2 regions of the Micromonospora arida genome follow, and region 1 is predicted to be linked to the other one. Evidence: riboswitches for the same ligand, from Rfam matches in the RefSeq annotation. Region 1 holds a riboswitch; the other holds the start of a gene.
The links. Region 1 has a riboswitch for cyclic di-AMP ahead of ACFYP0_RS32325 (C40 family peptidase). Riboswitches for the same ligand answer to the same signal wherever they lie in the genome.
Positions count from the first base shown of each region.

Region 2: another riboswitch for cyclic di-AMP. It lies ahead of ACFYP0_RS16570 (transglycosylase family protein); the one in region 1 lies ahead of ACFYP0_RS32325 (C40 family peptidase).

Region 1 is NZ_JBIALC010000019.1:69,699-76,540, reverse strand. Features, by position in the region: gene ACFYP0_RS32350 (hypothetical protein) at 1-430, opposite strand, end outside; gene ACFYP0_RS32345 (SigE family RNA polymerase sigma factor) at 420-953, opposite strand; tRNA gene ACFYP0_RS32340 (tRNA-Gly) at 1,120-1,193, opposite strand; gene ACFYP0_RS32335 (pyridoxamine 5'-phosphate oxidase family protein) at 1,451-2,008, opposite strand; gene dcd (dCTP deaminase) at 2,108-2,686, shown strand; gene ACFYP0_RS32325 (C40 family peptidase) at 2,760-3,800, opposite strand; cyclic di-AMP (ydaO/yuaA leader) riboswitch at 3,814-3,949, opposite strand; gene ACFYP0_RS32320 (N-acetylmuramoyl-L-alanine amidase) at 4,185-6,167, shown strand; gene ACFYP0_RS32315 (C40 family peptidase) at 6,223-6,842, opposite strand, start outside.
Region 2 is NZ_JBIALC010000004.1:519,516-527,400, reverse strand. Features, by position in the region: gene dinB (DNA polymerase IV) at 1-712, shown strand, start outside; gene ACFYP0_RS16575 (hypothetical protein) at 835-1,203, shown strand; gene ACFYP0_RS16570 (transglycosylase family protein) at 1,298-1,966, opposite strand; cyclic di-AMP (ydaO/yuaA leader) riboswitch at 1,967-2,139, opposite strand; gene htpG (molecular chaperone HtpG) at 3,169-5,097, opposite strand; gene ACFYP0_RS16560 (SDR family oxidoreductase) at 5,248-5,946, shown strand; gene ACFYP0_RS16555 (M28 family peptidase) at 6,010-7,770, opposite strand.

The DNA of each region.
Region 1 (6,842 bases):
GGGCGGCTCCGTCGTCGCTGCGCTGTTCCGTCACCATCACGTCCTCGCCAACGGGTTGTTCCAGCCCGCAGATGACGGCCGCGGCGGGGATGAAGTCATCGCCGAGGCGGGGCAGGGCGGCTGCCTCCTCGGTCGGGACCGTGAAGCCGCGCCTGACCATCTCCGGTGCGGCCTCGACGCACGACGTCCACTGCCCTTGTCCGCCGGAATCGCCCGCCATCGAGGGGGCACGGTTGCCGTCGGTGAGTATCCGCGCCCCTCCGACGCCCAGTCCGACAGCCAGGGCCACGGCTAGCGCGGTGCTTCCGATCAGGCGCTGCCGGTGCCGGCGGACCCGCCGGGCCACCTTGACAACCCGATCTGGTGGCGGCGTCAGTGGGGGAACGGCGTTGGTCAACAGCAGCCTGATGTCCTCATCTTCACGCGTCACTTCGCGACCTCCAGGCGGCAAACAGCTCAAGATTCGGATCGGTACGCAGAATCCGTAGGGCACGGAAGGCCTGCACCTTGACCGTGTTGTGCGAGCAGCCGAGCACTTCCGCCGTCCGCTGCACCGTCAGGTCCTCGACGTAGCGGAGCACCACGATCGCCCGCTGCTGCCGGCTGAGTCGGGCCAACGCGCGGCGTACCGCGTCCCGGTCGACGGACTCACCTGCCACGTCGCCACGTGCGGGCTCGTCCGGCGGCTGGCTTGGAATCTCACTGCGCCAGCGCCGCCGCCACCAGGAGACGTAGGTGGTGAACAGCGCTCGGCGCAGGTACGCCTCGGGATGCCCGGCACTCCTGATCGTGGCCCAGCGCCGCCAGACGTCCGCCAGAACCGTCTGCAACAGGTCCTCGGCTCGCCCGGCATCGCCGGTAAGCAGCCAGGCCGAACGCAGCAGCGCATCGGAGCGCGCCGCGACGAACTCGGCGAAGCCTTCCGGTGGCGCCAGTTCCCGAGGTCGTTGCATGGTGTGTGTACCTCCCACCACTTGAACGCTCTGGGAGGTCAGCGAGGTTAACGCAGGAACGGCCGGGGTTGCGGGCCTTCAGGGTCTTGTCGGCCGCGAGCGCTGCTGGCCGCAACAGCGTCGAAGGCCCTGGCTGGGACTCTCGTCCTGGCCAGGGCCTTCGCAGTGGAGCGGGTGACGGGAATCGAACCCGCACTGTCAGCTTGGGAAGCTGATGTTCTGCCATTGAACTACACCCGCAAGCGGCACCACTGTACCCGAGTCGTCGAGGCCGTGCACCCAGGTCCCCCCGCCGACCGCAGCTGTCCGCGTACCGCTCCACCCGGGTCGACCCCAGGTTGATCCACTCGGTTTTCTGGAAGTCGGGGCATCCGGAGCGTTGGGACACCGCGATTTCACTGAAGTCGAGTTGATCACCGCGGCACCGGGGCCGGTACGTACGCCGGTGCCGGCTCCCGTTACGACGGAGCCGGCACCGATGAACCTTCCGGTTGTGGTCAGGCGGCCGTGCACTGGACGTCACGGCTGAGGCGGGTCGGGCGCGCCTGCGGGACGGCGAGGGGCATGGCCCCCGCCGACGGGGCGTTTGGGTCGAGCCAGACCCGAACGGCCGGCCGACCCGGCGCGAGGCCCGGAATGCCCGCGATGTGCTGCTCGCGGCGGGTGAGCATGGCCACGTCGACGGTGAACTCGAAGAGCCGCCAGTCGACCTGCGGCTCGGCCCGGGCGCTGTGCGCCAACTGCGCCACGAGGACCGGATCGGTCACCGGACGGGCGTGCCCCGCCACGTACGCCTCGTCGTCGCTCTCCTCCGCGGGGAAGGAGTGCAGCGCGTAACGGCCGTCACGTTCGAGGTCGCGGCGCTTGGGCGAGTCGATGATGAAGCAGAACAGCCCCTCGGCGGTGATGACCGGAGAGACCGGATGGACGCGGGGCCCGCCGTCGGCACGGACCGTGGCCAGATAGCCGAAGCCCGGCCCGTATTGCTGGAGGAGAACGCGGATCCCGTCGGCGAGTCGGGGCTCGTCGGCGGCGAATTCGGACCAGGAAGCCATGTGGGCATTCTATCGAACAAATGTACGAGTAGCGACCTCGACGCGCTGGTCACCGGCACCGAATCCGGCCACTTTCGGGAACGCGGCTATGGTGGTCCGATGCTGCTCTCCGACCGCGACCTGGTCTCCGAGATCAAGGCCGGCACGCTGGGCCTGGAGCCGTTCGAGCCCACTCTGGTCCAACCGTCCAGCATCGACGTCCGACTCGACCGGCTGTTCCGGGTTTTCAACAACCACCTCTACACCCACATCGATCCCGCCATGCAGCAGGACGACCTGACCTCGGCGGTCGAGGTCCCCGACGGCGAGCCGTTCGTGCTGCACCCGGGGGAGTTCGTCCTCGCCTCGACACTGGAGGTCATCTCGCTGGGTGACCAGCTCGCCGGCCGACTGGAGGGCAAGAGCTCCCTGGGCCGGCTCGGGCTGCTCACGCACTCCACCGCCGGCTTCATCGACCCGGGCTTCTCCGGTCACGTGACACTGGAACTCTCGAACGTGGCGAACCTGCCGATCACCCTGTGGCCGGGCATGAAGATCGGGCAGCTCTGCATCTTCCGGCTCTCCTCGCCGGCCGAGCACCCGTACGGCTCGGTGGTCTACGGCTCGCGCTACCAGGGCCAGCGGGGGCCGACACCCAGCCGCGCCTGGCAGCACTGGCGCACCTGGCCCACCCGCTGAGGTTCAGCCGTTAGGACCGAGACGACGAGGGCCCGCCGCGACGGATCGCGACGGGCCCTCGGTCATCGGAAGGTCAGCCTGGACGGCCGTAGCTGTGGATCGGGCCGTCGTCGACCTTCTTCATCTTGACCGGTTGACCGGCCTGCGAGGCGTGCACCACCCAGCCGCCGCCGACGTACATGCCGACGTGGTGGATGTCGCTGTAGTAGAAGACCAGGTCGCCGGGGCGCAGGTCGCCCTTGCTGACGTTCTTGGTGACCCGGCTCTGCGCGGCGGCGTTGTGCGGCAGCGACACGCCGGCCTTCGCCCAGGCGGCCAGCATCAGACCGGAGCAGTCGTACGAGTTCGGGCCCTCGGCACCCCAGACGTAGGGCTTGCCGATCTGCGCGCAGGCGAACTTGACCGCGGTGCCCGCGGCGCCGCCGGGGTAGCTACCCGGGCAGGGTGCCGGGCGCAGCGGACCGCCGCCGCCGCTGCCGTACACCTTGAGGCGCAGCTTCTGCAGGCGGTCGATCTCTTCGTTGATCTGCTTCTTCTTCGCCGCCAGCTGAGCTTCGGTGCGGGTCAGCTGGGCCACCATCTCGTCCAGCGGCGCCTTCTGCGCGGCCAGCTGATCGCGCAGGTCGGCCACCTGGCGTACGTCCTTCTGCTGGTTGTGCGCGAAGCGGTCGAGCATTTCGAGCTGGCCGACCACCTCGCTGGGCGACCGGCTGCCCAGCACGGCGTTGACTGTCGAGACGTTCTCACCCTTGTAGGCGCGTACGGCCAGGGCGCTGACCTTGTCCATCGCGGCGTCGACCTGGCGCTCCAGCGGAGTGATCCGGGCGGCCAGCGCGTCGGCCTGCTTCCGCTTTGCGGCGAGGTCGGTGCGGGTGGCGTTGTGCCGTTCGATGATCGGTTCGAGCTTGTTCCAGTCGGCGTCGATCTGGCGCTCGATCTCGGCGACGGACGGGTCGGCGTGCGCCGCCGTGGCACTGCCGGTCAGGACGACGGCGATGCCGGCCAGCGCGGCGAGTGCGGTGGTGAAGCGGGACCAGCGTGGGCGCGGCACGATCGAGGCCGGGCCGGCTGATGCCGGCCGCTCGGACGACGGCCGCGGGGCATGGAGTGCCACCGGGGTTCCGTACTCCTTCTTCCTGACCGCCTACCGGGTTAGCTGACGGGTTCGGGCGGGAAGTCGGCGCCCTACCGCAGTGGCTGCGGATTCACCCCGAGGGACCTGGGTCCCCGGTTCGCTCGGAAACGACTCGGCGGTGTCGGTCCGTTACCGCCCGGGCTGGGCGGAGCTGCTGTCGGGCCGACGAATGACCAGAGTAGAGACGCTTGTTACCGATCCGCAACCCGTGCGGCCGTGACACTCCGTACGGATTGGGCGAGGTCACCGACCGTGTGTGAAGAATTCTTTCCGCACGCTTCGATAGATGGAAAGGTATTGACGCGAGCTCCCGGACGGCGCGATGGTGACCTGACCTCACTCCGCGAGAATCTAGGGGGTTCGATGCACCATCCAACCCTGTCGACCGGCTGGCGCGCGCTGCTCGCCGCCACCGTGGTCGCCGCCGCGACCACGGTGCCGCTCTCCAGCGGCCCGGCCGCCGCCGCGCCCGCCACCGACCGTCAGCAGCAGTACGCCGCAGCGGCCACCGAGTACGGCGTGCCGGCCGTCGTGCTGCTCGGCGTCTCCTTCCTGGAGTCCCGTTGGGACACCAACGCCGGCACACCGAGCACCAGTGGCGGCTACGGCCCGATGCACCTGACCGACGCGCGGCACGTGGCCGCCCTACCCGGGCGCGGCCACCACGACGCCGGCGCCGAGGACCCACGCGGCGACGACTCCCGTTCCGCCCGGGTGCCCACGCCCCGGCCGGTCGAGGCACCCGCGCCGTCCATCGCCGCGTTGCAGACCGTGGACGCCGCCGCCACGCTGACCGGCGCCACCCCCGAGGCACTGCGCACCGACGCGGGCCTCAACATCCGGGGTGGGGCCGCGCTGCTGAGCGCGTACCAGAGGGATCTGGGCGCGCCGGTCGGCGCGGGCACCGACCCGGCGGCCTGGTACGGCGCGGTGGCCCGCTACTCGGGCGCGGACAGCGCCGACGCCGCGGCGGCCTTCGCCGACGAGGTCTTCACCACCATCGGCGCGGGCGAAGCCCGGGTGACCGACGACGGCCAGCGTGTCACCCTGCCGGCCCGCGTGGTACGGCCCGAGCGTTCCTGGTTGGACCGGTTGGGCCTGCGCCGCCTGGCCCGCCCGGACGGGGTGGAGTGCCCACGCACCATCTCCTGCGAGTGGATCCCGGCGCCCTACGAGGCGTTCGGCGACGGGGACTACGGCAACCACGACCTCTCCGACCGGCCCGCGCGGCAGAAGATCGAGTACATCGTCATCCACGACACCGAGGCGAGTTGGGCCACGACCCTGCAACTCGTCCAGGATCCGACCTACGTGAGCTGGCACTACTCGCTGCGCTCGGTCGACGGGCACATCGCCCAGCACGTGAAGACCAAGGACGTCGGCTGGCACGCCGGCAACTGGTACGTCAACGCGAAGTCGATCGGGTTGGAACACGAGGGCTTCGCGGCGCAGGGCACCTGGTACACCGAGGCGATGTACCGGACCTCGGCGAAGCTGGTCCGGCACCTGGCGCTGCGGCTGGGCATCCCGCTGGACCGCCAGCACATCATCGGCCACGACAACGTGCCCGGCACCATCGCCTCGACCGTGCGGGGAATGCACTGGGATCCGGGCCCGTACTGGGACTGGACGCACTACTTCGACCTGCTGCACGCACCTCGACTGGACACCGGCACCCCGGCCACCGGGCTGGTCCGGATCGACCCGGACTACACCACCAACCAGCCGGCGTTCACCGGCTGCGTCACAGTGGGCGTGCCCTGCGCGCCGCGCGGCTCCTCGGCGGTGGTGCTGCGCAGCGCACCGGCCGCGGACGCGCCGCTGGTCAACGACATCGCGCTCCGCCCGGACGGCAGCCCGAACACGATGGCGGTGTCGGATCACGGGGCCCGGGCGTCCGCCGGGCAGACGTACGCGCTGGCCGGACGGCAGGGCGACTGGACGGCGATCTGGTATCTCGGGCAGCGGGCCTGGTTCCACAACCCGGCGTCCGCGCCGACCGCCAGTTGGACCGTCGGCGTCGTGGCGACGCCGAAGCCCGGAAAGGCCACCATTCCGGTCTACGGACGGGCGTACCCGGAGCAGTCCGCGTACCCGGACGGGGTGCCCTACCAGGCGATCTCGCCGCTCCAGTACACGCTGGCCGCCGGGCAGCGGTACTCCGTCGGCGCGGTGCTGGCCGGCGAGTACTACCGGGCCAGCACGTTCGACGGTTCCTCGCCCGGCGACTGGACGGTGATTCGCGGCAAGAACCGGTACGCGCAGATCCAGTTCGGCCACCGGATCATGTACGTCGACCTCGCCGACGTGCAGCTGTTGCCCTCCCCGGTGGGGGCACCCCGCTGAGAACCACGACGGCCCCCGGTCGGTGACCGGGGACCGTCGTGTCGCGCGAGGCGGATCAGCCGGGTCTGCGGAACCCGGCGATGGGCATTGTGGTGATGCTGGAGACCTGCACCGGTTTGCCGGCGCGTGGCGCGTGCACCATCTGGTTGTTACCCAGATAGAGGCCGACATGACTCAGGCCGGAGAAGAAGAAGACCAGGTCACCGGGGCGGGCGTCGCCTCGCGAGATGGCCTTGCCCTCGTTCCACTGGTCACCGGTGTGGTGCGTGAGGTAGATCCCGGCCGCCTTGTAGGCGTACTGGGTCAGCCCTGAGCAGTCGAACGAGTTCGGCCCGGTGGCGCCCCAGACGTACGGCTTGCCGACCTTGCCGCAGGCGGTCTTGATCGCGGTGCGGGCCGCCTCACTGACCACTCCGTTGATGGTCGGGCAGGCCGCCGTCTTGACAGTGGTCTTGGGCATCGACGCCTCGAGCTTCTTGATCTCGGCGTCGATCTGCTTCTTCTTGGCCGCCAGATCATTCTGCTGCTTGGTCTGGGTGACGATCAGCGCGTCCAGCTTCTGCTTCTCGCCGTCGTACTTGTCCCGCACGGCCAGCACACCCTCGACTTCCTTGCGCTCCTGCGAAGCGAGCCGGTCGAGGATGGTGAGCTGCTCGGTGAGCGTGTCCGGCTTGG
Region 2 (7,885 bases), on a different contig from region 1:
CCTGGTGGTCGCACCGGACGCCGAGCTGGCGTTCCTGCACCCGCTGCCGGTGGAACGGCTCTGGGGCGTCGGCCCGGTCACGGCCGCCAAGCTGCGCGAACGCAGGATCCGTACCGTCGGGGAGGTGGCCCGCCTCGGTGAGGCGGCGCTGGTGTCGCTGCTCGGCGCGGGTGCCGGCCGGCACCTGCACGCTCTGGCGCACAATCGCGACCCCCGGGCGGTGCAGGTGGGGCGGCGACGCGGTTCGATGGGCGCGCAGCACGCGCTGAGTCGCAGCCCGCACGCCTCGACGGAACTGGACGCCATCCTCGCCGGGCTGGTCGACCGGGTCAGCCGGCGGATGCGGACGGCCGGGCGGTCGGGCCGCACCGTGGTGTTGCGGCTGCGCTTCGGCGACTACACCCGGGCGACCCGCTCGCACACGGTGGGTAAGGCGACCGCCGACACGACGGCGCTACTCACCGCCGCGCGGACGTTGTTGCGGGCCGCGCTGCCCGAGATCGATCGCCGAGGCATCACCCTGATCGGTGTCTCCGTGGGCAACCTCGACGACAACCCGGTCCAGCCTGAGCTGCCGTTCCAGCCAGACCCCGGCTCCCATCTGGACGCTGCGGTCGACGCGGTCCGCGACCGGTTCGGATCAGCGGCGCTCACGCGGGCGGTGTTGCTCGGCCGGGAGCCGGGCGTGGAGATGCCACTTCTGCCGGACTGACCGATAAGCGTGCGGCGTCCACGGCCGAGCTGCGATCAGAGACACATCACAGCAGGTCGGCGGTTTAGCCGGCGGCTGACGGGTGACCCTTGAGGGGTACAGCCTGACGAGGGGGGCCCACCATGTCCGACGACACCAGCAACCGACCGAGTCGCACCGCCGAGCGTCCGCACGACGTGACCGACCCGCTGCTGTGGCAGTTGGCGATCGACGTGCTGAGCGCACACGAGCCGGACGACGAGGACCAGTGCCGCAACCTCCAGTGCGCCGGGCAGTCCTGGCCGTGCGCGGCCCGCAACGGCGCCGAGCAGTCGCTGCGACTGTCCCGCAGCACGCCCGACTCGGTCGGGAGGACCACCGACGGCGACGACAGTGACGACGTGGGCGCGGGCCGTCCCGGGGAGTCCCCGGTGCCAGCCTCCCGCTGGGGCTGGAACGCCGGCCCGGCAGCGTCGCATCGAGGGCCGAAGGCGTCCGCCTCGGCGGCGTGACGGCGGCCCGCACGAGGTACGGGCACCCGGGCTGACAGCACGACACACACGAACGCTCGGCCGGGTCACCGGCCGAGCGTTCGTGTGTCATCCGTCAGAGGCTGAGCCGCTGACCCGGAAAGATCAGACCCGGGTCTGCGCCGACCACCTGCCGGTTGTCCTCGTACAGGGCCTGCCAGCCGCCGGCCACCCGCTGGTCGGCAGCGATCTCGGACAGGGTGTCGCCCGACTTGACCAGGTACGTCTGGCCGCCCGCCACCGGCGCGGTGCGCTGGTGGTCACGGGTCGCCGGCTGCTCGCCACGCGACGACCGCTCCTGCGGCTTGGTGGGCTTCGCGGTCGACGTCGTCGACTTCTCGGTGGATCTGGTCGACGGCTTCGCGGTGGGCTTGGTCGCGGAGCCACCCTTCTTGCCGCAGGTCGGCCACGCGCCGATGCCCTGTCCGTCGAGCACCTTCTCGGCAATGGCGATCTGCTCGCCGCGGCTGGCCAGGTCGGCGCGGGCGGCGTACTTCTTGCCGCCGTAACCGGCCCAGGTGCTCTGCGAGAACTGAAGCCCGCCGTAGTACCCGTTACCAGTGTTGATCTTCCAGTTGCCGCCGGACTCGCACTTGGCGATCGCGTCCCAGTTGACGGCGGCCTGCGCCGGGGCGGCCGGCCCGAAGAGGGCGACGGCGCCGGTGACCGCGCCAACGGCAAGGGTGCCGACGGCGAGGCGGCGGGTGGTGACCCGTCGATGACGGGGGGTGTAGACAGACGTCATGTGAGCTTCCTCCACGCCGGCGAGGTGAGCTGTCGGGTTCGGGCCGAGGAGCCCGGCCGCGCGGTGGCGGCTTCACCCCGAGGTGACATGCACCGAGGAACGTGTGGGTCCCCCGCTCCTGCCCGGGTGACTGGGTTCCGACGACCGGGGGCAGGATTTGGCGTTGCCGGCCGTGGTGTCCGCAATGGCGAACCCGACCGACGTTAGGCACGGTCGGTGACGGTCGCCCACCCCCTGTGAACTTCTTCACCGGGGCACGCGGGGCGGGTCCCGCAGCGGTTGCGGGCGATCGACGTCTGTGCAGTAACCATCGTGGACCGTTTCCGATCAGGTCGGCACAGCAGGCGTGGCGAACACGGCCACAGCCCGGCCTGACAGTTCGATTCAGGCGGTCGCCTGATATCTGCGGAGCGCAGCTTCGGCGAGCTGGTCCAGGAATCTGTCACCACCGGGTTTGTTGCCCTCCTCCTGAATGACCACCAGAGTGGTTCCGATCCGGACGAGGACGCTGTCGCATTCCAGCGTGTCAGCACCGTACGTCGCGCTGCACCTGACGCGAAGACTGTCATCTCCCAACCGCGGCCCTGGTGCCACTGCGAAGCGACGGCTGCCGCCCTGGCTGGACGACGCGACGGTGGGACAACGGCCGATCAAGGTTCGCAGGTCGGCCATTGCTCGTCGTGCACCGTCATCGGCGTATGTCCTGAGGACTTCGGTCCCCACCCACAGGTCATCCGGGCCCGCGTCATAGCTGAGGGTGGCCGCGGCCATCGCTGACGGAGTCCCGGTCAGCCGCCTCGCTGACAACAGCGGGGTCATGCTGCCCGAGCAGGCGTCTGAGCGTTGCTCCCCAGAATCAGGCGACATGACTGTCGCAATCTTCACAGTGAATCCTGGCGGCACCGAGTCCGTGGCGACCAGGCGTGCGGACAACGCCGCGGAGTAGCCCGGCCCGCCCGTCGCCGGAACTGCTGGGTTGGGCGGCTTCGTGGCTGTGGCCGAGCCCGTCGCCTGCGCCGCGGAGGGGATCGCTTCGCCCGCTGACCGGTCCGCTGTACGAGCCGGTGAGGTACCGCACGCGGTCACCGTACAGACGGCCACCACAGCAGCTGACGTACGCAGCACCATCCTGAGCACCGACGGACTCCACCCTCTCGTGCGGGACGCGTCACGTTAGCTGCGGGCGAGCGATCCCCCTACGGCTACAGCGTGCGGGCCAGCCGGTCGGCGAGCGTCCGGGTGAAGCGGGCCGGGTCGGTCAGCTCACCGCCCTCGGCGAGCACCGCCAGGCCGTAGAGCAGCTCGGCGGTCTCGGTCAGGGCGGCGGTGTCGCTGCCCTGCTCGTGGGCCTTGCGCAGCCCCGACACCAGCGGGTGACCGGGGTTGATCTCCAGGATCCGCTTGGTCGTGGGGATCTCGTGCCCCATCGCTCGGTACATCTTCTCCAAGGTCGGGGTGAGGTCGTGGGCGTCGCCGACGACGCAGGCCGGTGAGGTGGTGAGCCGGGACGAGAGGCGAACCTCCCGGACGCTGTCGGTGAGGGTGGTCCCCAGCCAGTCGAGCAGCCCGGCGAACTCCTGTCGCTGCTGCTCGCGCTCGGCCTCGGCCTGCTGCTTCTCCTCGTCGGTGTCCAGGTCGATCTCGCCCTTGGCGATCGAGCGCAGTGGCCGACCGTCGTACGTGCCGACCCGCTCGACCCACACCTCGTCGACCTGGTCGGTGAGGAGCAGCACCTCGTGCCCCTTGGCCCGGAACGCCTCCAGGTGCGGAGAGTTCTCGATGGCGGCCCGGGACTCGCCGGTGGCGTACCAGATGTCGCTCTGGCCGTCCTTCATCCGCGACACGTAGCCGGCCAGGTCGGTGGGCTCGGCCGGGTCGTTGGTGGAGGCCACCGACAGGATGTCCAGCAGGGTGTCCCGGTTGTCGGTGTCGTCGATCAGCCCTTCCTTGACCACCGCGCCGAATTCGGTCCAGAAGGTGCGGTAGCGCTCGGCGTGGTTGGCCTTGAGGTCCTTGACCGTGGCGAGGACCTTCTTGACCAGGCGGCGGCGGACGATCTGGATCTGCCGGTCCTGCTGGAGGATCTCCCGGGAGATGTTCAGCGACAGGTCGTGCGCGTCGACCACACCCTTGACGAAGCGCAGGTAGGTCGGGACCAGCGCCTCGCAGTCGTCCATGATGAAGACGCGCTTGACGTAGAGCTGGACGCCACGGCGGCCCTGCGGGGAGAACAGGTCCAGGGGGGCGTGGCTGGGCAGGAAGAGCAGCGCCTCGTACTCGAAGGTGCCCTCGCCCTTCATGTGCACGACCTCGAGCGGGTCGGCCCAGTCGTGGCTGACGTGCTTGTAGAACTCGTTGTACTCGGCGGCGTCGACCTCGTCTCGGGGCCGCGCCCAGAGTGCCTTCATCGAGTTGAGGGTCTGCACCTCGCGGGTGGCGGCCTCACCGTCGGCGCCGGGGCGTTCGACGCTCATCCGAATCGGCCAGGCGATGAAGTCGGAGTAGCGCTTGACGATCTCGCGGACGGTCCACTCGGCGGTGTAGTCGTGCAGGTTGTCCTCGGTGTCGGCCGGCTTGAGGTGCAGCGTCACCGTGGTGCCCTGCGGCGCCTCGTCGACCGCCTCGATCGAGTACGTGCCCTCGCCGGTGGACTCCCAGCGGGTGCCGCCGGTCTCGCCGGCCTTGCGGGTCAGCAGGGTGACCCGGTCGGCGACCATGAACGCGGCGTAGAAACCGACGCCGAACTGGCCGATGAGGTCCTGCTTGGCGTGGGCGTCGGCGGACTCGCGCAGTTGGCGCAGCAGCTCGGCGGTGCCCGACTTGGCGATCGTGCCGATCAGCTGGACGACCTCGTCGCGGGTCATCCCGATGCCGTTGTCCCGCACGGTGAGGGTGCGGGCGTCGCGGTCGATCTCCAAGGCGACGTGCAGGTCGTCGGTGTCGGCGACGAGGTCCTTGTCGACGAGGGTGGCCAGTCGGAGCTTGTCCAGTGCGTCGGACGCGTTCGAGATGAGTTCCCGCAGGAAGACGTCCTTGTTCGAATAGATCGAGTGGACCACCAACTGGAGGAGCTGACGCGCCTCGGCCTGGAATTCCAACGTTTCGGCCTGGTTGCTCACACCGTCTCCCATCTCGGCTCGCACGGAGGTTCGCGGAAAGGATACGAGTCGTCACCGGTCCGGCTGTGGCCGCATCCGGGTCGTATTCCCGATCCGGTCGGCTCACCCTCGTGACATAGCTGACTTTGCTTGGCAGAAGTCAGGTCGGATAGCGTGACGGCCATGAAGATCGCTGGAAGCACCGCCCTCGTCACCGGCGCCAACCGTGGCCTCGGCCGGCACCTGGCCGCCGAACTCCTCGCCCGGGGCGCCACCGTCTACGCCGGCGCCCGCAACCCCGACAGCGTCGACCTACCCGGCGTGACGCCGGTCCGCCTCGACATCACCGACCCCGCCTCGGTGGCCGCCGCCGCCGAGCTGGCCGGCGGCGTGAACCTGCTGATCAACAACGCGGGCATCGACACCCGGACCGACCTCCTCGACGGCGACCTGGACCTCATCCGGCTGGAGCTGGAGACCCACTACATCGGCACCCTGTCGACGATCCGGGCGTTCGCGCCGGTCATCGCCGGCAACGGCGGTGGAACGGTCCTCAACGTGCTCTCCGTGCTCTCCTGGTTCGGCTCCCCGATCCACCCGGCCTACAGCGTCGCCAAGTCCGCCGAGTGGGCGATGACCAACGTGCTGCGCGTCCAACTCGCCGACCGGCGCGTCCGGGTCGCCGGCCTGCACGTCGGCTACCTGGACACCGACATGGCCGCCGACGTCACCGGCCCCAAGTCCGACCCGGCGTCGATCGCCCGCATCGGCGTGGACGGCATCGAGGCCGACGCGTACGAGATCGTCGCCGACGACATCAGTCGGCAGGTCCAGGCCGGGCTCGCCGGCGGGGTGGGCGCGCTCTACCCGCAACTGCCCTGACCCGTGACGGCGACGGGCCGCCGCCGGGAACACCGGCGACGGCCCGCCTGACGGGGTACGCGGTCAGCTCGCCTGCAGCGTCACGTCGTCGATCACGAAGCTGGTCTGCAGCGAGGAGTCCTCGGTGCCGGTGAACGTCAGCGTCACCGTCTGCCCGGCGTACGCGGCCACGTTGAGCGTGCGCTGGACGTAACTGCTGGAGGCGTTGAGGTTCGAGTACGTCGCCAGCGTGGTCGAGCCCATCCGCACGGTCAGCTTGTCGTACGCCGTGGACGTGGTCGTCTCGGCGGTGTCGATGCGCGTCCAGAACGACAGCGTGTAGCTGGCGCACCCGGCCGGCACGGTCACCGACTGGGACAGGGTCTCGGTGCGGGTGCTGCCGTACCCGTTGAGCCACGCCTTGTACGACCCGGTCCGGGCCGGCTTGCTGCTGGAGTTGGTGATCACCCCGGAGGACGCGGTCCACGGCGTGGTGCCACTCTCGAAGCCGCCGTTGGCGATCACCTGGCCGCCGGCGCAGCCGCCGGTGCCGGTCACGGTGAGGGTGAGGCTGGCGGTGCGGGTGACCGAGCCGGTGCCGGTGACCGTGATGGTGAAGGTGCCGGTCGCCGCGCTGGCCGACGCGGTCAGGGTCATCGTCGACGAGCCGCCGGAGGTCACCGAGGACGGGCTGAACGAGACGCTCACCCCGCTGGGCGCGCCGGAGGCGGACAGGCTCACCGACTGCGCCGAGCCGGCCGTGGTGGCGGTGGAGACCGTCGCGGTGGTGCTGGCGCCCCGCGCGACGGTGCGCGTCGTGGGGCTGACCGCGACGGAGAAGTCGTTGGTGGGGGTGCCGCCACCCACGGCGAGCTGCCACAGCGCGTACGCGACACCGTCGGCCGCCCGGTTCAGCACCGTCGCGCTGACGTTGGCGGTGGTGTCACAGGCGCGGTGGTAGCAGGGGTCGTACGCGGAGTTGGCGGTGCCGCCCCACTTGGCGGCCTGGGCGCTGGTCTTGCGGGCGCTGGCGCCAGCGGCGTAACCCGAGGTGGGGATGCCGGCCTGCTGGAAGTAGTAGTCGTCGGAGCGGCCCTGGCCCTCGACGTTCTCCTCCGGTTGCAGGCCCAGCGAGTCCCAGTACGCCTTCAGCGGCGCCGCCGTGGTCGAGGTGACCCGGTTGATGAAGTAGCCGCCGTTGGTCGAGCCGACCATGTCGAAGTTGTAGTAGCCCTTGATGTAGCCGCGCTGGGTGGCGTTGAGCGAGTTGACGTAGAACCGGGAGCCGTTGAGCCCTTGCTCCTCGTCGGTCCACCAGGCGAACCGCACCTTCTTCGTCATGGTCGGGTTCTGCGCGGCCAGGACCAGCGCGTTCTCCAGCAGGGTCGACGAGCCGGTGGCGTTGTCGTTGATGCCCGGACCGGCCGAGACGCCGTCCAGGTGCGCGCCGAACATGACCACCTGGTCGGTCGGGCCGCCGGGCCACTCGGCGATCAGGTTGTTCGAGGGGTACGTGCAGCTGGAGCAGTACTGCTCGCTGACGGTGTAGCCGGCCGCCTGGAGCCTGGTCTTGACGTAGTTGAGCGAGGCGGTGTAGCCGGCCGAGCCGGCCCGGCGGTTGCCGCCGTTGCTGGTGGCGATGGTGTTGAACTGGGTCAGGTGCGCCTGGACGTTGGTGACGGAGATGTCCGGTGCGGCCAACGCGGCGGCGGCCGCGGCGATCGGCCGGGTCACCGCCGTCGTCGCGGTCGAAGGTGACGCGGTCGCCGGCTGGGTGGCCAGCGTCACCGTCATCCCGGCGAACACGGCGAGCGCGATTCCCGCGCTCAGCGTTCTGCCTCTCATGGGGGCTCCTCGGGGTTGGAGAGATACCCGAGAGACTTACAGATATCGATCTACTGGGCATCAGTCGTTCGTCCCGAACCGCCGCCGGTTCGACGGTGGGTACCGGCGTCGGCAC